4 regions of the Faecalibacterium sp. An192 genome follow, and region 4 is predicted to be linked to each of the others. Evidence: predicted binding sites of a transcription regulator. Region 4 holds the regulator's gene; each other region holds the start of a gene.
What was found. Region 4 encodes HrcA, which represses chaperone genes, less so after heat shock. Its sites were predicted from a motif close to TGTTAGCACTCNNNNNNNNNGAGTGCTAACA; they were not measured.
Positions count from the first base shown of each region.

Region 1: clpB (ATP-dependent chaperone ClpB) is a predicted target of HrcA. The motif match lies at 4,462-4,492, and genes of this name have one in related genera.
Region 2: B5F27_RS15125 (co-chaperone GroES) is a predicted target of HrcA. The motif match lies at 4,774-4,804, and genes of this name have one in related genera.
Region 3: B5F27_RS01215 (Hsp20/alpha crystallin family protein) is a predicted target of HrcA. The motif match lies at 4,737-4,767, and genes of this name have one in related genera.

Region 1 is NZ_NFKB01000026.1:11,686-18,981, reverse strand. Features, by position in the region: gene B5F27_RS09115 (malic enzyme-like NAD(P)-binding protein) at 1-545, shown strand, start outside; gene B5F27_RS09110 (fumarate hydratase) at 558-1,397, shown strand; gene B5F27_RS09105 (Fe-S-containing hydro-lyase) at 1,447-2,001, shown strand; gene B5F27_RS09100 (metal-dependent transcriptional regulator) at 2,112-2,504, shown strand; gene pckA (phosphoenolpyruvate carboxykinase (ATP)) at 2,606-4,195, opposite strand; gene clpB (ATP-dependent chaperone ClpB) at 4,695-7,296, shown strand, end outside.
Region 2 is NZ_NFKB01000079.1:1,569-8,864, forward strand. Features, by position in the region: gene B5F27_RS15110 (ATP-dependent Clp protease ATP-binding subunit) at 1-1,875, shown strand, start outside; gene abc-f (ribosomal protection-like ABC-F family protein) at 1,880-3,340, opposite strand; gene B5F27_RS15120 (diacylglycerol kinase family protein) at 3,679-4,653, shown strand; gene B5F27_RS15125 (co-chaperone GroES) at 4,876-5,163, shown strand; gene groL (chaperonin GroEL) at 5,236-6,870, shown strand.
Region 3 is NZ_NFKB01000002.1:66,158-73,453, forward strand. Features, by position in the region: gene B5F27_RS01190 (FtsQ-type POTRA domain-containing protein) at 1-65, shown strand, start outside; gene B5F27_RS01195 (UDP-N-acetylmuramoyl-L-alanyl-D-glutamate--2,6-diaminopimelate ligase) at 80-1,558, shown strand; gene B5F27_RS01200 (phosphoglycerate dehydrogenase) at 1,639-2,799, opposite strand; gene serC (3-phosphoserine/phosphohydroxythreonine transaminase) at 2,824-3,906, opposite strand; gene B5F27_RS01210 (BlaI/MecI/CopY family transcriptional regulator) at 4,214-4,633, shown strand; gene B5F27_RS01215 (Hsp20/alpha crystallin family protein) at 4,893-5,357, shown strand; gene B5F27_RS01220 (Hsp20/alpha crystallin family protein) at 5,727-6,191, shown strand; gene B5F27_RS01225 (phosphoribosylaminoimidazolesuccinocarboxamide synthase) at 6,355-7,224, opposite strand.
Region 4 is NZ_NFKB01000010.1:52,473-59,768, reverse strand. Features, by position in the region: gene B5F27_RS05070 (helix-turn-helix transcriptional regulator) at 319-942, opposite strand; gene B5F27_RS05065 (stage V sporulation T C-terminal domain-containing protein) at 1,313-1,855, shown strand; gene hrcA (heat-inducible transcriptional repressor HrcA) at 2,047-3,102, shown strand; gene B5F27_RS05055 (nucleotide exchange factor GrpE) at 3,115-3,771, shown strand; gene dnaK (molecular chaperone DnaK) at 3,894-5,726, shown strand; gene dnaJ (molecular chaperone DnaJ) at 5,896-7,059, shown strand.

The DNA of each region.
Region 1 (7,296 bases), on a different contig from region 4:
ACATCATCGCCGTGGACCAGTTCGGCACCTTGTACAAGGGCTGCAACAGCGCCGAGGCCCACAAGAACTGGCTGGGTGAAGTCACCAACCCCCGCCAGATCAAGGGCGGTCTGGCCGAGGCCATTGAGGGGGCCGACGTGTTCATCGGCGTGTCCAAGCCCGGCTGCCTGACCACCGAGATGTGCCGCCACATGGCCAAGGACGCCATCGTCTTTGCCATGGCCAACCCCACCCCCGAGATCATGCCCGACGAGGCCAAGGCCGGCGGCGTGCGGGTGATTGCCACCGGCCGCAGCGACTTCCCCAACCAGGTCAACAACGTCCTGTGCTTCCCCGGCCTGTTCAAGGGCGCCCTGTCGGTGCGGGCCCGGGACATCAACGATTCCATGAAGCTGGCCGCCGCCTACGCCATTGCCGACCTGATTACCGATGAAGAGCGCAGCGACGAGTACATCATCCCCAACGCCTTTGATCCCCGCGTGGCCGAGAGTGTGGCCAACGCCGTGGCCCAGGCTGCCCGGGAGACCGGCGTGGCCCGGCTGTAAGGAGGGAACGCCATGAGAACCATCCCCGCCCAGCGGATCACCGAGGCGGTGGCGGCCCTGTGCATTGAGGCCAACACCCATCTGCCCGCCGACGTGGAAGCCGCTCTGCAGGCGGCCCGGGCCTCCGAGCCCTGGCCTCTGGCCCAGACCACCCTGGGCCTGTTGTGCGACAACCTGACCGCCGCCGGCGAGGCCGGCCTGCCCATCTGCCAGGACACCGGCATGGCCTGTGTCTTTGTGGAGCTGGGCACCGACGTCCACATCGAGGGGGACTTTGAGGCCGCCATCCACGAGGGCGTCCGCCGGGGCTACACCGACGGATACCTGCGCAAGAGCATTGCCGCCGATCCCCTCCGCCGGGGCAACACCGGCGACAACACCCCCGCCGCCATCACCGTCCATCTGGTCAACGGCGAGGGCTGCACCATCACCGTGGCCCCCAAGGGCTTCGGCAGCGAGAACATGAGCCGCATCGGGATGCTCAAACCCGCCGACGGCGTGGAGGGATTCAAGCAGTTTGTGGTGGACACCGTCCGCCAGGCCGGCTCCAACCCCTGCCCGCCGGTGATTCTGGGCGTGGGCGTGGGCGGCAGCTTTGACAAGGTGGCCTATCTGGCCAAGAAAGCCCTGCTGCGCCCCCTGGACGTCCCCAATCCCGACCCCTACTACGCCGACCTGGAAAAGGCCCTGCTGGAGGAAATCAACGCGCTGGGCATCGGGCCCCAGGGCTTCGGCGGCCGCACCACCTGTCTGGGCCTGGCCATCGAGCAGATGCCCACCCATGTGGCCGGCCTGCCGGTGGCGGTGAACGTCTCCTGTCACGTCACCCGCCGGGCCACCGCCCGGCTGTGAACCGCCGGCCCAGCCATTCACCTGTTTACAAGCAAGGAGTCGAACCCCTATGGAATACAAACTGACAGCCCCCTGCACAGCGGAAGACCTGGCCCCCCTGCGGGCCGGGGACACCGTGCTGCTGTCGGGGGTGGTGTACACCGCCCGCGACCAGGCCCACAAGCGGATGATGGAGGCTCTGGACGCCGGCGAGGCCCTGCCCTTCCCCATTGAGGGCAGCGCCATCTACTACGTCGGCCCCACCCCCGAGCGGCCCGGTCAGGTCATCGGCTCGGCGGGCCCCACCACCTCGGGCCGCATGGACGCCATGTCCCCCCGTCTGCTGGACCTGGGCAACAAAATCATGATCGGCAAGGGCAAGCGCAGCGACGCCGTCAAGGCCGCCGTCCAGCGCAACGGCGCCGTCTATCTGGCCGCCCTGGGCGGGGCCGGCGCCCTGATGGCCAAGAGCGTGGAATCGCTGGAGGTCATCGCCTGGCCCGATCTGGGCTGCGAGGCGGTCCGCCGGCTCACCGTCCAGGATATGCCTCTGACCGTCATTCTGGACAGCGTGGGAGGCGACCTGTACCAGGCCGGCCCCGCCGCCTATCTGGCCAGCCTGTAACGGCCTGAAACCGGCCCCCTGACCTTGCGTTACGACGCCGGTTGTGGTACTCTTATCATAATCCCATCATCACCTGCCCGCCGGGCAGAAAACAGGAGGCAGAACCAATCATGACCATCCACCAGTCCGCAGAAGATTACCTGGAAACCATCCTGATGCTGACCGAGCGTCAGGGCAAGGTGCGCTCCATCGACGTTGTCAATGAGCTGGGCTTCACCAAGGCCAGCGTCAGCATCGCCATGAAAAAGCTGCGCGAAAACGGCTACATCGCGGTGGACGGCGAGGGCAATCTGACCCTGCTGCCGCCGGGCAAGGAAATCGCAGAGCGGATCTACAGCCGTCACCGCCTGCTGACCCACTTCTTTATGCAGCTGGGAGTGGACGAAAAGACCGCCGCCGAGGACGCCTGCAAGGCAGAACACATCCTCAGCGAGGTCACCCTGGAGAAAATCCGCCAGCGCGCCCTCCTCACCGACGCCGAGAGCACCTGCCAGGGCGAATAAGTCCCCGTCGTTTCCACAGCGCCAAAAACAACAAAAAGCCCGCCGTCCCGAAAACCAGGACGGCGGGCTTTTTTATGATTCAGATTGGATGGAAAAATCCCTTACTTTGCCTTGGGGCCAGCGTTGGCGATCTCAGCGGCCATGTGGGGATACTTCTTGGAGAAGTTGTCCTCGAACATCTTGGCCAGCTTGTTGGCCTGCTCGTCGTAAGCAGCCTTGTCAGCCCACATGCCGCGGGCATCCAGCATCTCGGCGGGCACGCCGGGGCAGCTGGTGGGATAGTCCACGTTGAAGACGTCGTGATGCTTGAACTCCACGTTGTCAAAGTCGCCGTTCAGAGCAGCGGAGACCATGGCGCGGGTGTAGCTCAGCTTCATGCGCTTGGCGCCTGCAGCTGCGCTGCCGCCTGCCCAGCCGGTGTTGACCAGGTAGACCTTGGTGCCGTAAGCATCCAGCTTGTCGCCCAGCATCTTGGCGTAGACCTGGGGATCCATGGGCATGAAGGGCTCGCCGAACAGGGTGGAGAAGGTGGGCTGGGGCTCGGTGATGCCGCGCTCGGTGCCGGCCAGCTTGGAAGTGAAGCCGGTGACGAAGTGGTACATGGCGGCTTCCTTGCTCAGGCGGCTGATCGGAGGCAGAACACCGAAGGCGTCAGCGGTCAGGAAGATGACCACCTTGGGGATGCCGCCCTCGCCGGGGATCTGAGCGTTGGAGATGTAGTCCACGGGGTAGCCCACGCGGGTGTTCTCGGTCAGGCTGTCGTCGTCAAAGTTCAGCTCGCGGGTCTCGGGGTCCATGACCACGTTCTCCACCAGAGAACCAAACTTGATGGCGCGGAAGATGTCGGGCTCGTTCTCCTCTTTCAGGTTGATGCACTTGGCGTAGCAGCCGCCCTCAAAGTTGAAGATGCCGTCGGGGCTCCAGCCGTGCTCGTCGTCGCCGATCAGCTTGCGGGCGGGGTCAGCAGACAGGGTGGTCTTGCCGGTGCCGGACAGGCCGAAGAAGACGGCGGTCTCGTGGGTCTCGGGATCCATGTTGGCCGAGCAGTGCATGGGCAGGACGTTCTCCTTGGTCATGACGTAGTTCATGGTGGAGAAGACGCTCTTCTTGATCTCGCCGCTGTACTGGCTGCCGGCGATGACGATGAGGTGAGCCTCATAGTCGATCATGATGGCGGCCTCGCTGTTGACGCCGTCCACAGCGGGATCGCACTTGAAGCCGGGGGCCACCAGCATGGTGTAGTCAGCCTCGCCGTACTCGGCCAGCTGCTCTGCGGTGGGGCGGATCAGCAGCTGGTGGATGAACAGGTTCTGGCTGGCCAGCTCATTGATGATGCGGAACTTCTTGGTGTACTTGGGGTCTGCGCCGGCGTAGCCGTCAAAGATGAAGATCTCGCGGCCCTGCAGGTAGGCAGCCACTTTGCCCTTGATGGCGTCGAACTTCTCGCGGCTGATGGGGCGGTTGACCTTGCCCCAGGCGATGTCATTGTGCACACCCTCGGTGTCCACAATGAACTTGTCGTTGGGCGAGCGGCCGGTGTACTTGCCGGTGGTCACCACCAGGGCGCCGGTCTTGCTCAGGCTGCCCTCGCCGCGGCGCAGTGCAGCCTCAGTCAGCTGTGCAGGGGTCAGGTTGCGGTACACGGCCTTGGGGCCAATGATGCCGTATTTCTCAATGCCATACGTTTCCATTGCTTACGTCCCTCCGTTTAGTGTTTATCCATAGACAAGACGCCGCCCTGCATCCCGCCAGGCGGCACATACCTATCTGGTCAGTGTAATTATACCACATTTTTCCCGCACATTACAAGGGCACAAGCCGCTTTTTGGATGCTCCCACAACAAAAGGGGCAGAGATTGCCAAATGTTTGTCTATCTCCCCGGCAGGCGTAAACTTTTTGTGAACATCCGGTTTTCCGGCCCTTTCCCCTTGACAGAAAGGCGGGAAAGGGCTATACTCTTAGCAGTCGTAAGGCTAGAGTGCTAAAACCGTTCAGGAGGTGCGCTCCATGATTCAATTCGTTTGTACATCCGCCCCTTTGGGGTCGGGTTTCTTTCTCCCGCCGCCGTGTTAGCAGCTGCGTCGCAAGAGTGACAAAGTCACGCTGCACCGCCGGCGGAATCATCCACTTTACGGCATCACTGCACCCCCGCGTGCGCCGAGCGCACCGGTGAATGGAGGGAAGCTTTTATGAATACCAATCAATACACCCAGAAAACCATCGAGGCCATCCAGGCGGCCCAGCAGCTGGCTGTGGAGTACCAGCACAACGCCCTGGAGCCCGAACACCTGCTGCTGGCCATTGCCAGCCAGGAAAACGGGCTGATCCCCCAGCTGCTCCAGAAAATGAGCGTGGACACCGGCAGCTTCACCGCTGCCGTGGCTGAAAAGCTGTCTGCCCTGCCCCGGGTGTCCGGCTCGGGCCGTGACCCCGACAAAATCTATATCTCCCAGGCCGCCGACAAGGCCCTGAGCGCCGCCGCCCGGGAGGCCAAGGCCATGAAGGACGAGTTCATCAGCGTCGAGCATCTGATGCTGGGCCTGCTGAGCGAGACCACCAGCAACACCGCCGAACTGTTCCGGGCCTTCGGCATCACCAAGGACAGTTTCCTCAAGGTGCTCAGCTCGGTGCGCGGCAACCAGCGCGTCACCACCGACAACCCCGAGGAGACCTACAACGCCCTGCAGAAGTACGGTCAGGATCTGGTGGATCTGGCCCGCAAGCAGAAGCTGGACCCCGTCATTGGCCGGGACCAGGAGATCCGCAACGTCATCCGCATCCTGTCCCGTAAAACCAAGAACAACCCCTGTCTGATCGGCGAGCCCGGCGTAGGCAAAACCGCCATCGCCGAGGGCCTGGCCCAGCGGATTGTCCGGGGCGACGTGCCCGAGAACCTGAAAGACCGGACCATCTTCAGCCTGGACATGGGCGCTCTGGTGGCCGGCGCCAAGTACCGCGGCGAGTTCGAGGAGCGGCTCAAGAGCGTGCTGAACGAGGTGAAGAAGAGCGAGGGCAAAATCATCCTCTTCATCGATGAGCTGCACACCATTGTGGGCGCCGGCAAGACCGACGGCGCCATGGACGCCGGCAACCTGCTGAAACCCATGCTGGCCCGCGGCGAGCTGCACTGCATCGGCGCCACCACCCTGGACGAGTACCGCCAGTATATCGAGAAGGACCCCGCCCTGGAGCGCCGGTTCCAGCCGGTGCAGGTGGACGAACCCACCGTGGAGGACACCATCTCCATCCTGCGGGGCCTGAAAGAGCGGTATGAAGTGTTCCACGGCGTCAAGATCAACGACAGCGCCCTGATTGCTGCCGCCACCCTCAGCGACCGGTACATCACCGACCGCTTCCTGCCCGACAAGGCCATCGACCTGGTGGACGAAGCCTGCGCCATGATCAAGACCGAGATGGACAGCATGCCCAGCGAGATGGACGACATGGCCCACAAGATCACCCAGCTGCAGATCGAGCAGGTCAGCCTGAAAAAGGAGACCGACGCCCTGAGCCAGAGCCGGCTGAAGGACATCGAGCGGGAGCTGGCCGAGCTGCAGGACAAGTTCAAGCAGATGAAGGCCCAGTGGGAAAACGAGAAGAACGCCATCGGCAAGGTCCAGACCCTGCGGGAGCAGATCGAGCAGACCAACGCCGCCATCGAGAAAGCCCAGCGGGAGTACGACCTGAACAAGGCCGCCGAGCTGAAATACGGCCGCCTGCCCGAGCTCCAGAAGGAGCTGGCCGCCGAGGAAAAACTGGCCGCCGAGAAGAAGGAGGCCAGCCTCCTGCGGGACCGCGTCACCGACGAGGAAATCGCCCGGATCGTGGCCCGCTGGACCGGCATTCCGGTGGAGAAGCTGGTGGAAGGCGAGCGGGAGAAACTGCTCCACCTGGACGATGTGCTGCATAAGCGGGTCATCGGCCAGGACGAGGCCGTCACCAAGGTGAGCGAAGCCATCCTGCGCAGCCGTGCCGGCATCGCCAACCCCAACCGGCCCATCGGCAGCTTCCTGTTCCTGGGCCCCACCGGCGTGGGCAAGACCGAGCTGGCCAAGGCCCTGGCCGAGAGCCTGTTCGACGATGAAAAGAACCTGGTTCGGATCGACATGACCGAATATATGGAGAAATTCAGCGTCAGCCGCCTGATCGGCGCGCCTCCGGGATACGTGGGCTATGAGGAGGGCGGCCAGCTGACCGAGGCCGTCCGCCGCAAGCCCTACAGCGTGGTGCTGTTCGACGAGGTGGAAAAGGCCCACCCCGACGTCTTCAACATCCTGCTGCAGGTGCTGGACGATGGCCGCATCACCGACAGCCAGGGCCGGACGGTGGACTTCAAGAACACTATCATCATCCTGACTTCCAACCTGGGCAGCGACATCATCCTGAACGACCTGGAGCAGAGCCGCGCCTCCGGCTCCAACGAGCTGAGCGCCGAGGCTCGCCAGCAGATCGACGCCCTGCTGCGCAGCAAGTTCCGTCCGGAATTCCTCAACCGTCTGGACGAGATCGTCTACTACAAGAGCCTCACCAAAGAGGAGGCCCGCAAGATTGTGGACCTGCAGCTGAACGACCTGCGCCGCCGGATGGAGGAGGGCAAGCACCTCAAGCTGGAGATCACCACCGCCGCCTGCGACGCCATTCTGGACGCCGCCTACGACAGCGTCTACGGCGCCCGTCCCATCAAGCGGTTCATCCAGAGCCGCATCGAGACCATCGTGGCCAAGGCCATCATCCGCGGCGACTTTGCCGAGGGTGCAACCCTGACGGTGGACTGGGACGGCAGCCAGTTTA
Region 2 (7,296 bases), on a different contig from region 4:
GCGGTGCGGGAATGCCGCCAGCTGTCGGGCCAGCTGACCCTGCCCATTCAGCCCCGGGCGTCGGCCAGCGTGCCCAGAGGCAGCCGGGCCAGCGATAAATATTGCCGGGACCTGACCCGCCGGGCCGCCGAAGGCGACCTGGACCCGGTGTTCTGCCGGGACAAGGAGCTGGACCGGATGATTGAGATTCTCTGCCGCCGCCAGAAGAATAACCCCTGCCTGGTGGGGGAGCCGGGGGTGGGCAAAACCGCCCTGGCCGAGGGCCTGGCCCAGCGGATCGCGGCGGGGGACGTGCCCCGGGCCCTCCAGGGCCGGCGTCTGCTGGCCCTGGATATGGCCAGCCTGGTGGCGGGCACCAAATACCGGGGCGACTTTGAGGAACGGCTCAAGGGCCTGCTGGAAGAACTGGTGCGGGACGGCGGGGTGATCCTGTTTGTGGACGAGTTCCATACCATCGTGGGTGCGGGCGCGGCGGAAGGCGCCATCGACGCCGCCAACATCCTGAAACCGGTGCTGGCCCGCGGGGAACTGCAGATGATCGGCGCCACCACCAATCAGGAGTTCCGCACCCATATCCAGAAGGACCCCGCCCTGGAACGCCGGTTTGGGCGGGTCCAGATCGAGGAACCCACCCCGGCCCAGGCCCGGGATATCCTGGCGGGGCTGGCGCCGCGGTATGAGCGGTATCATGGGGTATTGATATCGCCGGATGCCCTGGACGACGCGGTGGAACTGTCGGTGCGGTACCTGCCCGGCCGCAGCCTGCCCGACAAGGCCATCGACCTGATGGACGAGGCCTGCGCGGCGGCCCGCATCCGGGCCGAGCGGGAGGGCCGTACCGCCCCCGCCCTCACCCGGGAGGACATGGCCCAGGTGGTGGCCCGGTCCAGCGGCGTCCCCGCCGAGCGGGTAGGGGAGGCCGAACGGGAACGTCTGGCCCTGCTGGAATTCCGTCTGGGCCAGGAAGTGGTGGGCCAGGACAAGGCGGTGGCGGCGGTGGCGGCCGCCATCCGGCGCAGCCGCACCGGACTGGGGGAGCCGGGCCGGCCCATTGGGGCGCTGCTGTTTTTGGGGCCCACCGGTGTGGGCAAGACCGCCCTGTCCAAGGCCCTGGCCCGCAGCTGGTTCGGCAGCGAAAAGGCCCTTCTGAAATTCGATATGTCCGAGTACCAGGAATCCCACACGGTGGCCCGGCTGCTGGGCGCGCCTCCGGGCTACCTGGGCCACGATGAGGGCGGCCAGCTCACCGAGGCGGTGCGCCGCCGTCCCTACAGCGTGGTATTGTTCGACGAGATCGAAAAGGCCCATCCGGATATTCAGAATATTCTCTTGCAGATTCTGGAGGACGGCTGCCTCACCGACTCCATGGGCCGGAAGGCGGATTTCACCAATACCATTATCCTGCTGACCTCCAACCTGGGAGCCCGGTTCCTGGCGGGCCAGTCTGCGCCCCTGGGCTTTGCCGCCGGCCAGGAGGCCGCCTTTGAAAAGCAGTCGGCCGCCGCCATCGCCGAGGCCAAGGGCTTTTTCCGGCCCGAGCTGGTGGGACGCCTGGACGAAATGATTGTGTTCCGGCCCCTGGGTGCCGAGAGCCTGTGCCGCATCGCGGACCGCCTGCTGGGCCAGCTGGAACAGCGGGCCGCCCGCAGCGGCTATACCCTGACCCATACCGCGGGGGTGTGCCAGGCCCTGGCGTCCAAAGCCGCCAGTCCCTACGGGGCCCGGGAACTCCGACGCCAGGTGGACCGTGCGGTGGAACAGGCTCTGGCCGACCGGATCGCATCCGGCTCGGCCCGGCCCGGCGCCCACTATACCGCCGACTGTTCCGCCGACGGCAGCGTGATGCTCATTGCCGACGACACCGCCACGGTATAAAAGGTTACAGGTTCACCGTCCGGGTGGCGATGGCCTCCCGGAATGCGGCGTCGTGCTCCACAAACAGGAGGGTGAGACTGGTTTCTCCCAGCAGCCGCTCCAGCTGCAGGCGGGTGTACAAGTCGATGAAGTTCATCGGCTCGTCCCAGAGGTACAGATGGGCCCGCTGGCACAGACTCCGGGCCAGCAGCACCTTTTTCTTCTGTCCGCTGGAAAAGCCGGCCATGTCCTTTTCAAACTGGACCCGGGAAAAATCCATCTTCCGCAGAATGGCTTTGAACAGGCTTTCGTCCAGGCCCTCGGCCCGGGCGTAGTCCCGCAGATTGCCGGCCAGACCGGCGGCGTTCTGGGGCACCTGTGAAATCACCAGTCCCGGGGCGGTGGCGACCGTGCCGGTGTGGGGGACGTTTTCCCCCGCCAGCAGCCGCAGCAGGCTGGTTTTGCCGCTGCCGTTGCCGCCGCACAGGGCCACACGGCTGCCCTGGGTCACCTCAAAGCTCACCGGCCCGCAGACCGTCCGCCCGTCGTAACAGACCGTCACGTCGGAAAAGGCCGCCAGGGTGGGGGCAAAGTGGACCAGCGGGGCCAGCCGGAGGGGCTCGGCGGTCTCCTGATTTTTCAGCAGGGCCGCCTTTTCCTCCATGGCCTTGTGCTGGCGGGCCTCCACCGTTTTGGCCCGCTTCATCATCTTGGCGGCCTTGTGGCCCACATACCCTTTGTCCGCCGCCCCGATCTTGCTGGCCTCCACCCGGCCGGCCCACAGGGCGGTGCGCCGGGCCGAGGCTTCCAGACGGCGGATGTCCTTTTTCAGTTTTTCGTTTTGGGCCAGTTCCCGGGCCTGCTGCTGGTCAAAGCCGGCCTGCCAGGCGGAATAATTCCCGCTCTGAAGCTGGATGTCGGCCCGGTTCAGGGCCAGAATGTGGTCCACGCACCCGTCCAGAAACCGCCGGTCGTGGGATACCAGGATAAAGCCCTGTTTCCGCCCCAGATAGGCCGACACTTTGGCCCGGGCGGCGGCGTCCAGATGGTTGGTGGGCTCGTCGATGAGCAGAAACCGCCCCTCCCGCAGAAACAGGGCGGCCAGCAGGGCCTTGGTCTGTTCCCCGTTGGAGAGGGTGGAGAAAGACTGGTCCAGCGCCCCGGGATGCACCCCCAGCAGGGACAGTTCCCGTTCCAGCTGCCAGCCGGCGGCATCGGGACACAGCGGGGCCAGGACCTCGGCGGCGGGCCGTTCCGGCGCCGGGACCGGGAAGGGAAAATAGTCGAACCCCACCGGGGAGACGATTCGGCCGCTGTATTCGTACTGGCCCGTCAGCAGCCGGAGAAAGGTGGTTTTGCCCCGCCCGTTGCGCCCCACGAAACCCAGCTTCCAGCTGGTGTCCAGAGTGAGGCTGACGTCGGTGAAAATGGGGTCAAAGCTGGACGGATAGGAGAAGGACAGATGTTCGATGGAAATTTGTGCCATGGGGCAGACCTCCTTTGAGCAAGCAAAAAGGCCGCAGGAAACACCTCCCGCGGCCGGACATGGCAGACACTGCCCCTATGCAAAGCACAAAGGGGGGGAGGGATGGGTACACTTTTCCTGCAGGCAGGCGCAGCATGGCCCAGTCCGGCCCGGCCGCGCGGTTTCAATCCTCAGCAGGCAAAGTGACGCATCCTTCCACCCCTTTCCGTTGTTTTCAGGGATAGGATAGCACGGCGGGGCGGCTCTGTCAAGGGCAAAACCGGATTTACAAACCCCGCCCAAAACGGTATACTGGTGCCATCACCCTCCCGCCCGGCGGGAGGCCATGGGAGGCATCGATGCGCTATTTGTTTTTGCTCAACCCGGCGGCGGGACGTCAGGACCGCACCGCCCTGCTGGACCGTGCGGCCCGGGCGGCGCTGGACCGGGCGGGGGTTCCGGCGTCCGGCTGGGAGATCCGCCGCACCGAATACAAGGGCCACGCCAGGGAACTGGCGGCCCAGGCTGCCCGGTCCGGGGAGCCGGTCCGGATTTTTGCCGCCGGCGGGGACGGCACCTTTAATGAGGCCCTCACCGGGGCCAGCCCCTACCCCAACGCGGCGGTGGGCTGCATCCCGGCGGGCAGCGGCAATGACTTTCTCCGCACCTTCGGGGTGAAGGAGGAGTTTCTGGACCTGGACGCCCAGCTGGCGGGCGGGGAGGTGCCCATCGACCTGATGGACACCAGCCTGGGCCTGTCGGCGGCGGTGTGTGCCGCCGGCCTGGACGCCCAGGTGGCCCTGGGAGCCGCCGATTACCGCAGAAATCCCCTGTTTCACGGCGAGGCCGCCTATCTGCTGTCGGCGGTCAAGCAGATTTGCGGGCCGCTGGGCCGGCGGATGCGGTTTGAGGCCGACGGCCAGACCTTGGAGGACGACGTGCTGCTGTGCGCCGTCTGCAATACCAAAGATTACGGCGGCGGCTTCCGTGCGGCGCCCAACGCCTGCCCCGACGACGGATGGCTGGAACTGGTGGCGGTGCGGAAGGTGAGCCGGCTGAAAATCCTCAGCCTGCTCAGCCGGTACAAAAAGGGCCTGCACTTCGCCGGGCAGGAGGTCGCCCCCGACCTGGCGCCCTACCTGATTTTCCGGCGTGTGCAGCGGCTCACCATCACCCTGGCCGACGGCCGGGGCCCCGTCATCGCAACGGCGGACGGGGAGTGCGCGCCGGTGGACAAGCTGGAGATTTCGGTGCGGCCGGGGGCGGGCCGGATTGTGCTGCCCCGGGGCCCCTATGAGCGGTTCACCGCCGCCCGCGCCGCCGCGGCACGGTAAAAACAGACGGCTCTGCGCTGATTTGGAACGGCGCAGGGCCGTTTTGGCATTTTGTCATAAAAACTTAACAAAAAAATGGGCAAAAGCCCTTGATTTTTCCCCTCAAGATGAGTACAATACTCTTAGCACTCAGGGAAACAGAGTGCTAAGCGGAAAGCGGTTCCCCGAACCCTTCCCCCCAAAGATGTTATCAATGAGTTTTTAAATAGGAGGGCAAGACTTATGAAGATTATTCCTCTTGCAGACCGTGTTGTCATCAAGACCGTGGAGGCCGAGGAGACCACCAAGAGCGGCATCATCCTGACCGGCAGCGCCAAGGAGAAGCCCCAGGTGGCTGAGGTTATCGCGGTGGGCCCCGGCGGCACCGTGGACGGCAAGGAAGTCGTCATGACCGTGAAGGTGGGCGACAAGGTCCTCACCAGCAAGTACTCGGGCACCGAGGTCAAGGTGGACGGCGAGGAGTGCACCATCGTGCGCCAGAGCGACATTCTGGCCATCGTGGAGGAGTAAGTCATCCCTTTCACTGCAAAATAAGACCATTTCGCGGCGCAGCCGCTTTTGATTGAAAAGGAGAGATACCTTATGGCAAAGCAGATTAAGCAGGGCGAGGACGCCCGCAAGGCACTGTGTGCCGGCATTGATACCCTGGCCAATACCGTCAAGATCACCCTGGGCCCCAAGGGCCGCAACGTGGTGCTGGACAAAAAGTACGGCGCCCCGGTCATCACCAACGACGGCGTGACCATCGCCAAGGAGATCGAGCTGAAGGATGCCTTTGAGAACATGGGCGCCCAGCTGGTGAAGGAAGTCGCCACCAAGACCAACGACGCCGCCGGCGACGGCACCACCACCGCCACCGTCCTGGCCCAGGCCATGGTGAATGAGGGCATGAAGAACGTGGCCGCCGGCGCCAATCCCATGGATATCCGCCGCGGCATGAGCAAGGCCGTGGCCGCCGCTGTGGAGGCCATCAAGGCCCACAGCCAGAAGGTGAACGGTGCCAATGACATCGCCCGCGTCGGCACCATTTCTGCCGGCGACCCCGAGATCGGCAAGCTGATTGCCGAGGCCATGGAGAAGGTCACCGCCGACGGCGTCATCACCATCGAGGAGAACAAGGCCACCGCCGAGACCTACAGCGAGATCGTCGAGGGCATGCAGTTTGACCGCGGCTACCTGAGCCCCTATATGGTCACCGACACCGACAAGATGGAGGCCGTGCTGGACGACGCCGTCGTCCTGATCACCGACCGCAAGATCAGCGTCATTCAGGACCTGCTGCCCCTGCTGGAGCAGATCGTCCAGAACGGCATGAAGCTGCTGATCATTGCCGAGGACATCGAGGGCGAGGCTCTGTCCACCCTGATCGTCAACCGCCTGCGCGGCACCTTCACCGTGGTGGCCGTCAAGGCTCCCGGCTTCGGCGATCGCCGCAAGGAGATGCTGCAGGATATCGCCACCCTGACCGGCGGCACCGTGATTTCCGCCGACCTGGGCTATGAGCTGAAGGATGCCACCCTGCAGATGCTGGGCCGTGCACGTCAGGTCAAGGTCAGCAAGGAGAACACCACCATCGTGGGCGGCTACGGCGACAAGGACGCCATCCAGGCCCGCGTCAGCCAGATCCGCAGCCAGATCGAGACCGCGACCAGCGATTTCGACCGCGAGAAGCTGCAGGAGCGCCTGGCCAAGCTGGCCGGCGGCGTGGCTGTCATCAAGGTTGGCGCTGCCACCGAGGTGGAGATGAAGGACAAGAAGCTGCGCATTGAGGACGCCCTGAACGCCACCAAGGCAGCTGTGGAGGAAGGCGTGGTCGCCGGCGGCGGCACCGCTCCCATCAACGCCATCCCTGCCGTCAAGGCTCTGTGCGACACCCTGGAGGGTGACGAGAAGACCGGCGGCCGCATCATCCTGAAGGCTCTGGAGGCACCTCTGCGCCAGATCGCCCTGAACGCCGGCCTGGAGGGCAGCGTCATCATCGACAAGATCGTCTCTGCCGGCAAGCCCAACTACGGCTTCGACGCTCAGAACGAGGTCTTTGTGGAGGACATGATTGCCGCAGGCATCGTCGATCCCACCAAGGTGACCCGTTCGGCTCTGGAGAACGCCGCATCGGTGGCTGAGATGGTCCTGACCACCGAGAGCCTGGTGGCCGATCTGCCGGAACCCCCGGCTCCCGCTGCTCCTGCCGGCGGTGACATGGGCGGGATGTACTAAGTTACTTTTTCGAGAAAAAGTAACCAAAAAGCTTTCAATGTGTACCATGAAGTTTGCGGGTCTCCAAAAGCTCCGCGGGGCCGTTACGCCACTCTTGCGCTTAGCCGATTTTTGCGGCGCGCCAGAGATGGCGCTTGCAAAAACCGGAGCGCTGCGCCAAACACAGCTCCCTGTATCGTCCACTGGACGCGGTCGCTGTGTTTGCAGCTCGCTCCCGGCGTTTGCGCCTGTGGCGCGGTACGATGCAAAGCCCGTTTTGACCTGATTCTCTCATCCGGTACGCGCTGAAAAACCTGTAAAAATGCAACAACCCTCGTCCATCTCTGGGCGGGGGTTGTTTTTATGTGTTTGGAAACCTGGGGAAGCCACTATTGATAATAAATCCGCAGCGCTGATGGACAAAAGGAGCAGCCAGAAATTTAGAGC
Region 3 (7,296 bases), on a different contig from region 4:
CGGAAAACCAGGCCGCCGGAGACGGAACGGCCCCAGAGACCCCCGCTGAGGGGACAGACCAATGAGGAGTGAATCCGCTATGAAATTATCTGCATTGACGGAAGGCGTCGCCTGCACCCTGGTTCAGGGCAGCATGGACACCGAAATCACCGATATCGTCTATGACAGCCGGAAGGCCGCCCCCGGCGTTCTGTTTGTCTGCATTGTGGGCACCCAGCGGGACAGCCATGACTTTGCCGCCGACTGCGCCGCCAAGGGCGCGGCGGCCATCGTCATCCAGCACGACATCGACCTGACCGGAATGGACGGGGTCACCGTCCTGAAGGTGGACAGCAGCCGCTATGCCATGGCCCGGATGAGCGCCAACCTCTTTGGCAACCCGGCCCGCCGGATGACCATGATCGGCGTCACCGGCACCAAGGGCAAGACCACCACCGCCCACATGATCCGCAGCGTGCTGGAGGCGGCGGGCCGCAAGGTGGGCATGATCGGCACCAACGGCGTGTCCTATATGGGCCGCCATGAGGACACCGCCAACACCACCCCCGAGAGCTACGAGCTGCAGAAGATTTTCCGGACCTTTGTGGATGCGGGCTGCGACACGGTGGTGATGGAGGTTTCCAGCCAGGGCCTGATGATGGACCGTGTGGGAGGCATCCACTACAACGTGGGCGTCTTTACCAACCTTTCCCCCGACCACATCGGCCCCGGCGAGCACGCCAGCTTTGAGGAGTACCGCAGCTGGAAGGGCAAACTGTTCCAGCGGTGCGACGTGGGCATTGTGAACGCCGACGACCCCAACACCGAGGCCCTGCTGGAGGGCCATACCTGCCGTCTGGTGACCTACGGCATGGGGGAGAAGGACGACTACCGGGCCGGGGACTGCCAGCTGCTGCGGACCCACGACTTCCTGGGCGTGACCTTCCACGTCAGCGGCAAAGACGAGATGGACGTCCGGGTCAATATGCCGGGCGCATTCAGCGTCTACAACGCCCTGGCCGCCCTGGCGGTGGGCAAGGAGCTGGGTGTGCCCGATCGGGCCATCCACGACGGCCTGGCCCGCTGTGTGGTCAAGGGCCGGGTGGAGCTGGTGCCCATCAGCAAAAAGTTCACCATCCTCCTGGACTACGCCCACAACGAGGTCTCCACCGAGAGCCTGCTGACCACCCTGCGGGCCTATCAGCCCCACCGTCTGGTGGTGGTGTTCGGCTGCGGCGGCAACCGCTCCAAGCTGCGCCGCTACGGTATGGGCGAAATCTGCGCCAAGATGGCGGATTTCTCCATCCTCACCGAGGACAACAACCGCTTTGAAAAGGTGGAGGACATCCTGGCTGACATCCGTCAGGGCATGGTCAAGGGCAACCCCGACGCCAAGTTTGTGGAGATTCCCGACCGTCTGGACGCCCTCCACTATGCGGTGGATCACGCCCAGCCCGGCGACCTGATCGCCGTCATCGGCAAGGGCCACGAGACCTACCGCGACCGGATGGGCGTCAAGACCCCCTTCCTGGAGCGGGAGCTGCTGGAAGAGTACGCCAAGGAAATCGGGCTGGAATAATCCCATAAAAATACCCCCGGGCCGCTGCGGTGTGCAGACAGCCCGGGGGCTTTTTGGGTAATGGAGGATAGTGAGATTTATCACAGGATGCGAACCCGGATGACGGCCGGGATTTCATCCAGCTTTTCTTTCAGACCGTTGTCCATGGGACCGGTGACATCCAGCATGGTGTAAGCCATGTTCTTCTTGCTCTTGTTCACCATGTTCTCGATGTTCAGGCCGGCGGCAGTGGTCAGAGCCGTGATCTGGCTGATGACGCCCGGCTCGTTCTTGTGGATGATGCAGACCCGCTTGCCGCCGGCGCGGGGCTGCTGGACGTCGGGCATATTCACCGAATGGGTGATGTTGCCGTTGCGCAGATAGTCGCTCAGCTCCTGGGCGGCCATGATGGCGCAGTTGTCCTCGGCCTCCGGGGTGGAGGCGCCCAGGTGGGGAGTGCAGATGACGCCGGGATTGTTCAGCAGCTCCTCGGCGGGGAAGTCGGTCATGTACTGGGCCACCTTGCCGCTCTCCAGAGCTTCCAGCATGGCGGCATTGTTCACCAGCTCGCCCCGGGCGTAGTTCAGGACCTTGACGCCGTCTTTGCACAGAGCCAGGGTCTGGGCGTTGATGGTGTCCTTGGTGGTGGGCAGGTAGGGAACATGGATGGTCAGGTAATCGCACAGGGGCAGCATGTCATTCAGGTTGACACAATGCTGCACGCGGCTGCTCAGGTTCCATGCGGCGTCAATGGAGATATAGGGGTCGTAGCCGTAGACCTCCATGCCCAGCTCGATGGCGCAGTTGGCCACCCGGGAACCGATGGCGCCCAGACCGATGACGCCCAGCACCTTGCCCGAGATTTCATTGCCGACAAACTGCTTTTTGCCCTTTTCCACGTCCTTTTTCAGGTTGGGGTCGCCAGCCAGGCCCTGGGCCCAGGCCGAGGCCGCCGGAACATTGCGGCTGCCCGCAATCAGCATGCCCACCACCAGCTCGGCCACCGCGTTGGCGTTGGCGCCGGGGGTGTTGAACACCACGATGCCCTGCTCACTGCAGCGGTCCAGGGGGATGTTGTTGACGCCGGCGCCCGCCCGGGCGATGGCCAGCAGGTTGGGCTTGAACTCGGTGTTCAGCAGGTCGGCGCTCCGCACCAGGATGCCTTCGGGGTCCTCGGCGTTCACCGACACCTCAAACAGGTTTTTGGGCAGTTTGGCCAGGCCCACCGGGCTGATGGCGTTGAGAGTCTGAATCGTAAACATGGGTGTATTCCTCCCTGGAAAAGCTCAGGCGTTGTTCTTGCGGAAGGTCTCCATAAAGGCGACCAGCTTGTCGATGCCCTCGGCCGGCATCGCGTTGTAGATGGAGGCGCGCATGCCGCCCACCAGGCGATGGCCCTTCAGGTTGACAAAGCCTGCCTCGGTGGCCTCCGCGCAGAATTTCTTGTCCATGTCGGGGTTGGGGCTGGTGAAGGTGACGTTCATGGTGCTGCGGTAGCGGTGCTCCACAGGGTTGGTGTAGAAGTCCTGGCTGTCCAGATAGTCATACAGGACCTTGGCTTTGGCCTCGTTGATCTTCTGCATCTCGGCCAGGCCGCCCACTGCGTTCTCCAGGTAATCCAGCACCAGGCCGGTCATATAAATGCACCAGCAGGGCGGGGTGTTGTACATGCTGTCCTTGCCGATGATGGTGGTATAGTTCATCATGGTGGGGACGGTGTCGGCGGCGTGGCCCAGCAGGTCCTCCCGGATGATGGCGATGGCCATGCCGGCGGGGGCGACGTTCTTCTGAACGCCGAAGTAGATGCAGCCGTACTGGCTCACATCCACCGGGCGGGACAGGATCATCGAGCTCATGTCCGCCACCAGGGGAATGTTCTCCACCTGGGGGATCTCCACATACTGGGTGCCGAAAATGGTGTTGTTCTGGCAGATGTGGATGTAGCTGGCGTCGGGGTTATAGGGGATGGCCTTGACGTCCGGAATATAGGTGAAGTTCTTGTCCTTGCTGGAGGCGACGATGCGGGCCTCGCCGAACTTGGCGGCCTCTTTGGCGGCCAGGTTGGAGAAGTTGCCGGTGACGATGTAGTCGGCCTTGCCGGTGGTCATGAAGTTCAGGGGCACCATGGCGAACTGCTGGGTGGCGCCGCCCTGGAAAAAGCCCACTTTATAGTTGTCAGGAATTTGCATCAGGCGGCGCAGGGAGGCCTCGGTGTTCTGGATGATGTCGTCAAACCACTTGCTGCGGTGGCTCATCTCCATGACGCTCTGGCCGCTGCCGTGGTAGTCGAGCATTTCGGCCTGTGCCTTTTTCAGGACTGCCTCAGGCAGCATGCTGGGCCCGGCGCTGAAATTGTAAACTCTTGCCATGATGAATTCCCTCCGTCTGTATGATTCAGATTGCTCTGTGTTGGCGTGTTTGATGGTACAAAGTATAAAGGTTTTGGGACGGCAAAAACAAGAGCTCTTTTGCACAAAAAAGACCGGTGCAGACAAGCAGTGAAAGCGCAGAACACACAAATGTGTGTCATGTAAGGACAAAAACAAATACAAATGTAGTAGAATGGCCTAAAATGCCCATTCCAGGCCCAAAAACACCCCTTGCCACCCAGGCTCAGGTCTGTTATACTGAGTAAAACTACTACAAATGTAGAGATAAGAAAGAGGGGATTTTGGGATGTACGGCATACCGGAGCACTGCAAACCGCTTTCAGCGGCGGAGGAACAGGTCCTTTTGGCCCTCTGGGAGGCGGCTCCCGCCTCCCGGCGGGACATTGGCCGGAAGCTGAAAGAGAAAGGCTGGGCCGACGGGACCCTGCTGACCTTTCTCAGCCGGCTGGAGGCCAAGGGCTGGGTGAAGGTCACCCGGAACGCCAACTATAATATCTATACCCCCACCATCACCCGGCGGGCCTATGGGGTCTATTGTATGCGGGAGCGGCTGGACACCCTGTTCGGCGGGGATCTGGCGGCGGCGGTGCGAGCCCTGGTCAGCGAGTCGGGGGCAGGGCCCAGCCAGCTGGAACAGGCCGGGGCGGTCATCGAGGAGATGAAAGCCCAGGCGGAGGAGTACGACAGCTACGACGCATTTTTCTAAGTATGTGAGGTGCGGCCGGGCAGAGTGAGCAAAAAATACGCAATAGCGTATAAAACAGCGAGAGATTGCATGAGATGTGAACAAACTGTGTCTACAAAGTGAATTTTAGCAGTCAATGCTTGACAGCGCTAAAAGTCCGTGTTATAGTATAGCTGTGCTCAGGAGGAAGGGCACCAGAGATCCAAACAACCTCCGGTTCCCATTCCGCCGGGAGCAAAGCTCAGCCCGTTTCGGGGCTGTTTGATTGGAGGTTTGACTTATGCTTCTGCCTGCTGTTTTTCATGAGAATCTTTTCGATGATTGGTTTGATCCGTTCTTCGATGATATGGATCGCGAACTGAACCGCGAATCCCACCAGGTTTTTGGCAAGCGCGGCGCGAACATGATGAAGACCGACGTCCGGGACACCGGCAGCGCCTATGAGGTGGCCGTGGATCTGCCCGGCTGCAAGAAAGAGGACGTCAAGATGGAGCTGGAAAACGGCTATCTGACCATCCAGGCCGTCCGCAGCCACAGCCACGACCAGACCGACCAGAATGGCCGCTATGTCCGCCGGGAGAGCTTCTCCGGCACCTGCGCCCGCAGCTTCTATGTGGGCGAGGATGTGAAGAAAGAGGACATCCACGCAAAATTTGAGGATGGGGTGCTGAAATTCTCCCTGCCCCATCCCCAGGTCCAGCAGCAGCTGCCCGCCGCCCAGCAGAATCTGATCGAGATTGAGTAACCAGGCGGCGCGTTCCGAAAACGCATCAAAATGCCCCCGAGAGACCGAAAAGCCTCTCGGGGGCGTTTTTGTGTCCGGAGATGCGAGCGGAAGGAATGCGCAAGCGCTGGACAGAGTGCGGACGTGAGATAAAAAACGCGTACAGAAAAGAAAAAGTGTGCATCCTGTCGGAAAATGTGACAGGATTATGAAGAAAGAATTAACTTTAGCACTCTGCACTTGACAGTGCTAAAAATGCGTGCTATACTAAGGCCGTGGTCAGGAGGAAGGGCCCCGGAGGAAACCAAAGAACCCCGGCAGAGGCCTTCCCGCCCTGAGAATTTCAGATGATATACCAGCCCCTGAGGGCTGTGATAGGAGGTTTGACTTATGTTACTGCCTGCTGTTTTTCATGAGAATTTGTTCGATGACTGGTTTGATCCGTTCTTCAGCGATATGGAGCGGGAGCTGAACCGCGATACCCGCAACACCTTCGGCAAGCGGGCATCCAACATGATGAAAACCGACGTGAAGGAAGTCGAGAACGGCTATGAGATGGATGTGGACCTGCCCGGCTGCAAGAAGGAGAACGTCAAGATGCAGCTGCAGGACGGTTATCTGACCATCCAGGCCGTCCGCAGCCACACCACCGGCAACGAAGGCCAGAATGGCCGCTACGTCCGCCGCGAGACCTTCTCGGGCACCTGCACCCGCAGCTTCTATGTGGGCGAGGAGATCAAGAAGGAGGACATCCACGCCAAGTTTGAGGACGGTGTCCTGAAGATCACCCTGCCCCGTCCTGAGGTCAAGAAGCAGCTGCCCAAGCCCAACAGCAACCTGATCGACATTGAGTAAGGCCCGCAGGGCTCCACCAAAGAACCATCCGCCCCCGGAAGGCATCCAGCCCTCCGGGGGCTTTTGTTGTCTGTGGATGGAGGGCGCGCCTTTGCATCCGGGCATAGAAAAACCCGCCTGCGGCGCGGGGCCAGACAGGCGGGGGAGGAGCATTTTTAAAGACTTACAGCTTGGTGCCGGTCAGCAGCTCGTAGGCCTCCAGGTACTTGTCGATGGTCTTGTCGATGACGTCCTGGGGCAGCAGGTAGTCGCTGTCGGGATTGGCCTTCAGCCAGTCGCGGACAAACTGCTTATCGAAAGAGGGCTGGCCGTGGCCCGGCTCATAGCCCTCCAGGGGCCAGAAGCGGGAAGAATCGGGGGTGAGCATCTCGTCGCCCAGCACCACGTTGCCGGCCTCGTCCAGGCCGAACTCAAACTTGGTGTCGGCAATGATGATGCCGCGGCTCAGTGCGTAGTCGGCGCACTTCTTGTACAGGGCGATGGTGTAATCACGCAGCTTGGCGGCGTACTCCTCGCCCTTGCCGGGGAAGTGCTTCTCCAGCACGGTGATGCTCTGCTCGTAGGAGATGTTCTCGTCGTGGTCGCCCAGGTCGGCCTTGGTGCTGGGGGTGTAGATGGGCTCGGGCAGCTTGTCCGACTCCTTCAGGCCCTCGGGCAGGGTGATGCCGCAGACCTTGCCGGTCTTCTGGTAGCTGGCCCAGCCGCTGCCGGTGATGTAGCCGCGGACGATGCACTCGATGGGCAGCATGGTCAGCTTGCGGCAGAGCATGCTGTTGCCCTCGAACTGGGGCTGACGGAAGAACTCGGGCATATCGGCGGTGTTGACCGAGATCATGTGGTTGGGCAGCAGGTCCTTGGTGTAGTCGAACCAGAATTTGCTCATCTGGGTCAGGACGGTGCCCTTCTTGGTGATCTTGTTCTTCAGGATCACGTCAAAGGCGGAAATGCGGTCGGTCGCAACCATCACCAGGGCGTCGCCCACGTCGTAAATCTCGCGGACCTTGCCCTCTTTGAAAGGCTTGTATTCAGTCATCGAAAAACACTCCTTCTTCTTTCAAGCGGCCGCCGGGGCCGCGATCATTCTTACGGCCTTATTGTATCATAT
Region 4 (7,296 bases):
ATCATCCCATTCCCCGGCCCAGGTCTTTCGCCTGCACAAGCCTGCTATAAAAACAAAATCCTCGCCTCCTCTGGGGCGGGGATTTTTTCATTATACCTTATATAGTCCGCAGCCCCCATCCCCAGCAGCGGAAACGGGATCCGTTCGTGCCTCATGTACCCTTTCATCATCGTGAGGGGCGACAGCAGACCTTGCTGTCGCCCCTTATGGGTCAGCCAGCAAAGGCAGACGGGCCTGTCAACGGCGGCGCGTATGCGCCGTTCATCTTGACCGTTGACTGGCCCGTCGGGCTTTGCTATTCCTTTTCATCCCCCTTTGTCACCGGGAATCCCGCTCCCTCTTTTTCAGGAGGACATAGCTTCCCGCGGCCAGCGCCAAAAACACCACCCCAAAAAGGAAATCGTGAAAGATCCCGCTGGGATAGGGAGCAACCCATCCTTGTCTAAAAACAAGGATGGAAAGGGCTCCCGTAATCATCGAAACCGGCATAAAGGCAATGCCCATCAGGTTGAGCCAATGCACATAAAACGGCGCTTTTGCCGCCGACAGCAGCCTTCCTATAAAGTAGCCGGCCAGCCCAATCACCTGAATCATCATGGAGCCCCAGACGGTTTCCATGGTCTGTAGTTCATACCATCCGCCAAAGGCGCACAGCAATCCAATGACAATCAGCGCAGTGGATGCAATATAGAGAATTCTGCTTGCCAGCTCTCTGGTTTTTTCGTCTTTGTCGTTGGCCGCCGGTTGGATGCCTTTCAGGAGATAGTCGGTCGTCACTTCAAAAAAGTCGCTCATGGTGATGATTTTTTCCAAATCGGGCGTGCTTTGTCCGCTCTCCCATTTGGAAACCGCCTGCCTGGAAACGCCGACATGTTCCGCCAGCTCTTCCTGGGATATCCCTTTTGCTTTCCTTAAGGATTGGATTCTGTCCGCCAGGTTCATGGCCGTCTCTCCTTTCTTTTTCTGGAATCATTTTAGCAGAATATGCGGTTGCATCGCCACCACGCCGGCGTGGCAATGTGTCAACCGGCCGTTGCGCGGCCTTTCACAGGCAAAAAAGCGCAAAATACAAACCCCGATCGGTCGTTTTCCATCCGATTTCATTGTACCACCGCGAAAGCGGCGTTTCCACCTGCCCGCGCCTTTTCTTTTCCGGAACAGAGCAGGAGAGGAGACGCGGCCCCTCCCGGGCAGCGGCTTTCCTTTCATCGGCCGGGTATCCTGTCTGTGTTTGCCCCGGCCTGTATAATTCCCACCCAATGACAAATACTATCCAGCAGAACCCAACCAACAGGAAAGCGAGGAAAAGATCATGAAAGCAACCGGCATTGTGCGCCGTATTGATGAGCTGGGCCGCGTGGTCATCCCCAAGGAGATCCGCCGCACCCAGCGCATCCGCCGCGGCGATCCTCTGGAAATCTTCACCACCGGCGACGGCGAGGTCATCTTTAAAAAGTATTCCCCCATCGGCGAGCTCCACAGCACCGCCAGCCAGTACACCGACGTGCTGAACAAGAGTTTCGCCCTGACCGCTTTTGTCTCGGACCGGGACCACATCATCGCCGTCAGCGGCGCCGGCAAGCGGGAAATCGCCGACCGCAGCATCAGCCAGCCTCTGGAAAAGCTGATGGAAAGCCGCAAGCCCTACCTCAGCGAGGGCGTGCCCGAACAGGCCGTCCTCCCCTGTGAAGGCTCGGACCGGGCCATCCTCTGCGCCTGGCCCATTGTGGCCGCCGGCGACGTCACCGGCTCGGTGGGCCTTCTCACCGACGACCGCACCGAAAAACCCGACGCCGCCCACCAGAAGGCCGTCTCGGTGGCTGCCGCCTTCCTTGCCAAGCAGATGGAGGAGTGAGCTGCGCGCCCATCCTCCCCAGGCTGTGTGCCCGTCCGCCGGGTGCACAGCCTTTTTTGCTGGAGTTTATGACAGAATTGAAAACTTTTTTCCCACCCCCTTGACACCGCCGCGGATTTGCATATAATAAACTTAGCACTCAGAACAAAAGAGTGCTAAACAAACTAGCAAAAGCAAGGAGGCAGGACAGCATGGCAATGGATGAGCGCAAGCAGCGTGTGCTGCGGGCCATCGTATCCCTCTACAGCGTAGAAGGCGAGCCAGTCGGCAGCAGCGTCCTTGCCAACTACTTCGATATGGCGGTGTCAAGCGCGACACTGCGCAATGAGATGGCGGCCCTGACGCGGCTGGGACTGCTGGAGCAGCCCCACACCAGCGCAGGCCGGGTACCCAGTGCCAAGGGCTACCGGTACTATCTGGACCATCTGCTGGACGACACCCAGCCCCTGGACCGGGTCACCCGCTCCAGAGTGGACAGCGTCTTTGCCAGCCTGGACCACGAGCCCGACCGGCTGGCCCAGGGCGCCGTCAAGGCCCTGGCCCAGATGAGCGGCTACACCGCCGCCATCAGCACCCCCTGCGCCGAGGATCTGTGCGTGGCACACTTCGAGGTGGTGCAGGTGGGCCGCAGCGCTGCGGCGGTGCTGGCGGTCACTTCCGCCGGCTACGTCCGAACCCGGGTGGCCCGGGTCCGGGACGGCCTCACCCGTGAGAAGGCCGCCGAGCTGGCCGCTCTGCTGAATCACAATCTGACCTTTGTGGCGGCGGTGGACCTGTCCCGCCGGGCGCTGGCGGAACTTTGCAGCCAGATCAGCCCGTCCCTGGTGCCGGTCATCAGCGCCGCGGCGGCCATCCTGCAGGAATCCGCCACCCCCCGGGTTTATCTGGGCGGCGAGCCCTTCCTGCTCAACTGGCCCCAGCTGGAGGGCAAGGTCCAGACGGTCCTGTCCCTCCTGAACGACGAGGCCGCGGCGGCCCGCATCATTGCGGCCCCCGCCGAGAGCACCAGCGTCCTGCTGGGCGAGGACATGGAGCCCCGCATCCCGGGTCTGTCGGTGGTCAGCTGCCGGTATCTGGTGGGCGGCGGCCTGTACGGCTCGGTGGCCCTCATCGGCCCCACCCGGATGCCCTTTAGTAAAGTCATCCCGCTGCTGGAAGCCTTTGCCGACGAACTGGGCGAAGGCATGGCCGGCAAACGAAAAGATACACCCCAGGCCGCCGTACCCCGGGCAGGCCGTAAAGCATAAGGAGGCGCGCAGATGAGCGAAGAAACCAAGAAGGCCCCCGAGGCTGAGACTTCTGCATCCCAGCAGACCGATCAGCAGCCGGTGGGCGAGGAGGCAGCGGCCCAGGAAGCCGCCGCTCCCGGCGCAGAGGATACCGCCCCTGCGGCCGAAACCGACAGCTCCAAAGAGGAGCCCAAAAAGAAAGACGGCTGGTTCGGCAAAAAGAACCGGGACACCGAGGCCCTCAAGGCCAAGCTGGACGCTGTCGAGAAGGCAGCCGCCCAGGCCAAGGATCAGCTGCTGCGGGTGGCTGCCGAGTACGACAACTACCGCAAGCGTTCCACCCGGGAGGCCGACCAGAAGTTCAACGACGGCATCTCCTACGCCGTCAACCAGATCATCCCGATTCTGGACACCCTGGACATGGCCGCCAACGCCCCCTGTACCGATGAGAACTACAAGAAGGGCGTCATCATGACCCTGGATAAGGCCGCCAAAGCCTTTCAGACCCTGCGGGTGGAGGAAATCGAGGTGCTGGGCAAGCCCTTCGATCCCAACTTCATGAACGCAGTGCAGCAGGTTCCCGCCCAGGAGGGCCAGGAGAGCGGCACGGTGGTCACCGTCTACCAGAAGGGCTACAAGCTGGGCGACAAGATCGTCCGTCACGCCACCGTGGTGGTGGCCGAATAGTCTGCCGCAGCTCCCGCCCCGGCGGGAGTCCCGATAGAATCAATCCCGTAACACATTGCGATCACTGATAAACAAACAACAAAAAACATTTCAAGCTGAGCTTTGAGAGAGGAGCCATTTTTATGAGCAAGATTATTGGTATCGACCTTGGTACTACGAATAGCTGCGTTGCCGTGATGGAAGGCGGCGAGCCCGTCGTCATCCCCAACGCGGAAGGTGCACGCACCACCCCGTCTGTGGTGGGCTTCACCAAGACCGGCGACCGCCTGGTGGGCCAGGTGGCAAAGCGCCAGGCCATCACCAACCCCGACAACACCGTCTCGTCCATCAAGCGTAAGATGGGCACCAACGAGAAGGTCACCCTGGACGGCAAGGAGTACACTCCCCAGCAGGTCAGCGCTATGATCCTGCAGAAGCTGAAGGCTGACGCCGAGGCTTACCTGGGCGAGACCGTCACCGAGGCCGTCATCACCGTTCCCGCATACTTCAACGACAGCCAGCGTCAGGCCACCAAGGACGCAGGCACCATCGCCGGCCTGAACGTCCGCCGCATCATCAACGAGCCCACCGCCGCATCTCTGGCCTACGGCATCGACAAGGAAGAGGACCAGAAGATCATGGTCTACGACCTGGGCGGCGGCACCTTCGACGTCTCCATCATTGAGATGGGCGACGGCGTCACCGAGGTTCTGTCCACCAACGGCGACACCCACCTGGGCGGCGACGACTTCGACCAGCGCATCATCGACTGGATGGCAGACGCTTTCCAGACCGAGAACGGCATCGACCTGCGCAAGGACAAGATGGCTGCCCAGCGCCTGAAGGAGGCCGCTGAGAAGGCCAAGATCGAGCTGTCCAGCGCCATGACCAGCCAGATCAACCTGCCCTTCATCACCGCCGACGCCACCGGCCCCAAGCACCTGGATATGACCCTGACCCGCGCCAAGTTCAACGAGCTGACCGCAGATCTGGTTGACCGCACCATGACCCCCGTCCGCAAGGCTCTGGCTGACGCCGGCCTGCGCGCTTCCGACCTGAAGAAGGTCCTGATGGTGGGCGGCTCCACCCGTATCCCCGCCGTCTACGACGCCGTCAAGAAGGAACTGAACTGCGAGCCCTTCAAGGGCATCAACCCCGACGAGTGCGTGGCCGTGGGCGCTGCCATCCAGGGCGGCGTTCTGCAGGGCGACGTCAAGGGCCTGCTGCTGCTGGATGTCACCCCGCTGAGCCTGGGCATTGAGACCCTGGGCGGCGTCTGCACCAAGATCATCGAGCGCAACACCACCATCCCCACCCACAAGAGCCAGGTCTTCTCCACCGCCGCTGACAACCAGCCCTCGGTTGAGGTCAACGTCCTGCAGGGCGAGCGTGAGTTTGCCCGCGACAACAAGAGCCTGGGTGTGTTCCACCTGGACGGCATTGCACCGGCTCCCCGCGGCGTGCCTCAGATTGAGGTCACCTTCGATATCGACGCCAACGGCATCGTGAAGGTCAGCGCCAAGGACCTGGGCACCGGCAAGGAGCAGAACATCACCATCACCGCTTCCACCAACATGTCCAAGGACGACATCGACAAGGCTGTCAAGGAAGCCGAGCAGTATGCCGCTGAGGACAAGAAGAAGCGCGAGGAAGTAGACATCCGCAACGGCGCCGACCAGATGGTCTTCCAGACTGAGAAGATGCTGAAGGAGAACGGCGACAAGCTGCCCGCCGACGTCAAGAGCGAGGCCGAGAGCAAGCTGGCCGACCTGAAGAACACCCTGCAGTCCGGCAGCATCGACGACATCAAGGCCAAGCAGGAGGCTCTGAGCCAGGTGTTCGAGCGGATGTATCAGTCCGCCGCAGCCGCCCAGCAGGCCGCCGGCGCCAACCCCGGCCCCGATGCTGGCAGCAGCAACAGCAGCAACCAGGCCAACGATGACGGCGTCGTGGACGCCGACTTCAAGGAAGTCTGAGAATAAAATGCACTGACACCCCGGCCAAACCGGCGGGGTGCACAGGCTGAAAGGAGGGCGCGGCCTCTGGCCGCAGCCCCTGGACATGGCAAAGCCGCTCCGGTTTTCCCCGGGGCGGCATTTGCCGGTTTTAGAGCCAGCGCGGCTGGCAGGCGAGAGGTGAGTGGAAATGGCACAGGAGAAACGTGACTATTACGAGGTCCTGGGTGTGTCCAAGACGGCCACGGACGAGGAAATCAAAAAGGCCTACCGGAAGCTGGCCCTGAAGTACCACCCGGACTACAACCCCGGCGACAAGACCGCCGAGGAAAAATTCAAAGAGATCAACGAGGCCCACGAGGTCTTGTCCGACCCCGACAAGCGCAAGCGCTATGACCAGTTCGGCTTTGCGGGCGTCGATCCCAACTACGCAGCCAGCCAGGGCGGCGCAGGCGGTTTCGGCGGCTTCGGCGGGGTGGACCTGGGCGACATCTTTGGGGATATTTTCGGCGGCGGCTTCGGCGGATTCGCCGGCGGCGGCGCCCGCTCCAACCCCAACGCCCCCCGCAAGGGCCAGGACATCCGGGTGCGGATCACCCTGAGCTTTGACGAGGCGGTCCACGGCTGCAAGAAGAACATCACCATCACCCGGCAGCAGACCTGTACCGAGTGCAATGGTTCCGGCGCAGCCCCCGGCACCACCCCCGAGGTGTGCCCCGACTGCAACGGCCGCGGCTACACCGTCCAGCAGCAGCGGACCCCCTTCGGCGTGATGCAGAGCCAGCAGCCCTGCACCCGCTGCGGCGGCAAGGGCAAGCTCATCAAGACCCCTTGCAAGGTCTGCCATGGCAGCGGCCGTGTGGCCACCAAAAAGACCCTGGAGGTCAATATCCCCATGGGTATTGACGACGATCAGAGCATTGCGCTGCGGGGCATGGGCGATGCCGGCACCAACGGCGGCCCCGCCGGTGATGTCATCGTGATGGTCACCGTCCGGCCCGACGACCTGTTCCAGCGGGACGGCTACGACGTCTGGGTCACCATCCCCATCACCTTCAGCCAGGCGGTTCTGGGCGACAACATCACCGTCCCCACCATCGACGGCAAGGTGGAGTACAACCTGCCCGAAGGCACCCAGAGCGGCACCACCTTCCGGCTGCGGGGCAAGGGCATTCAGTATCTGAACGGCCGCGGCCGGGGCGATATGTACGTCAAGTGCGACGTGGAAATCCCCAAGAAGCTGAACAAGACCCAGCGGGAGGCCCTGAAGAAGTTCGAGGGCACCCTGAAGGAGGACAACTACGAAAAGCGGAAGGGCTTCTTCCGCAAGCTGAAAGACATTCTCAACAAGTAATCCCCCAAGATCTCAAAGACCCCGAAAGGCAGCGATGCCCTTCGGGGTCTTTTTTGCAGGGGTTTGCAGGCCCTGGAGGGGCCTTTGGGTCAGGGGCGGGACTTTTCCCGTCCAAACCAAAGCGCCCCCTCCAGGCCGCCGGACAGGGCGCAGGGAAGGGGGCTGGCCCCCAGCAGCAAAGCCGGGGCCTATGCCGGCCCTCTGCGGCGGCTGCAGCGCGGCGGCACCGGGGGCTCG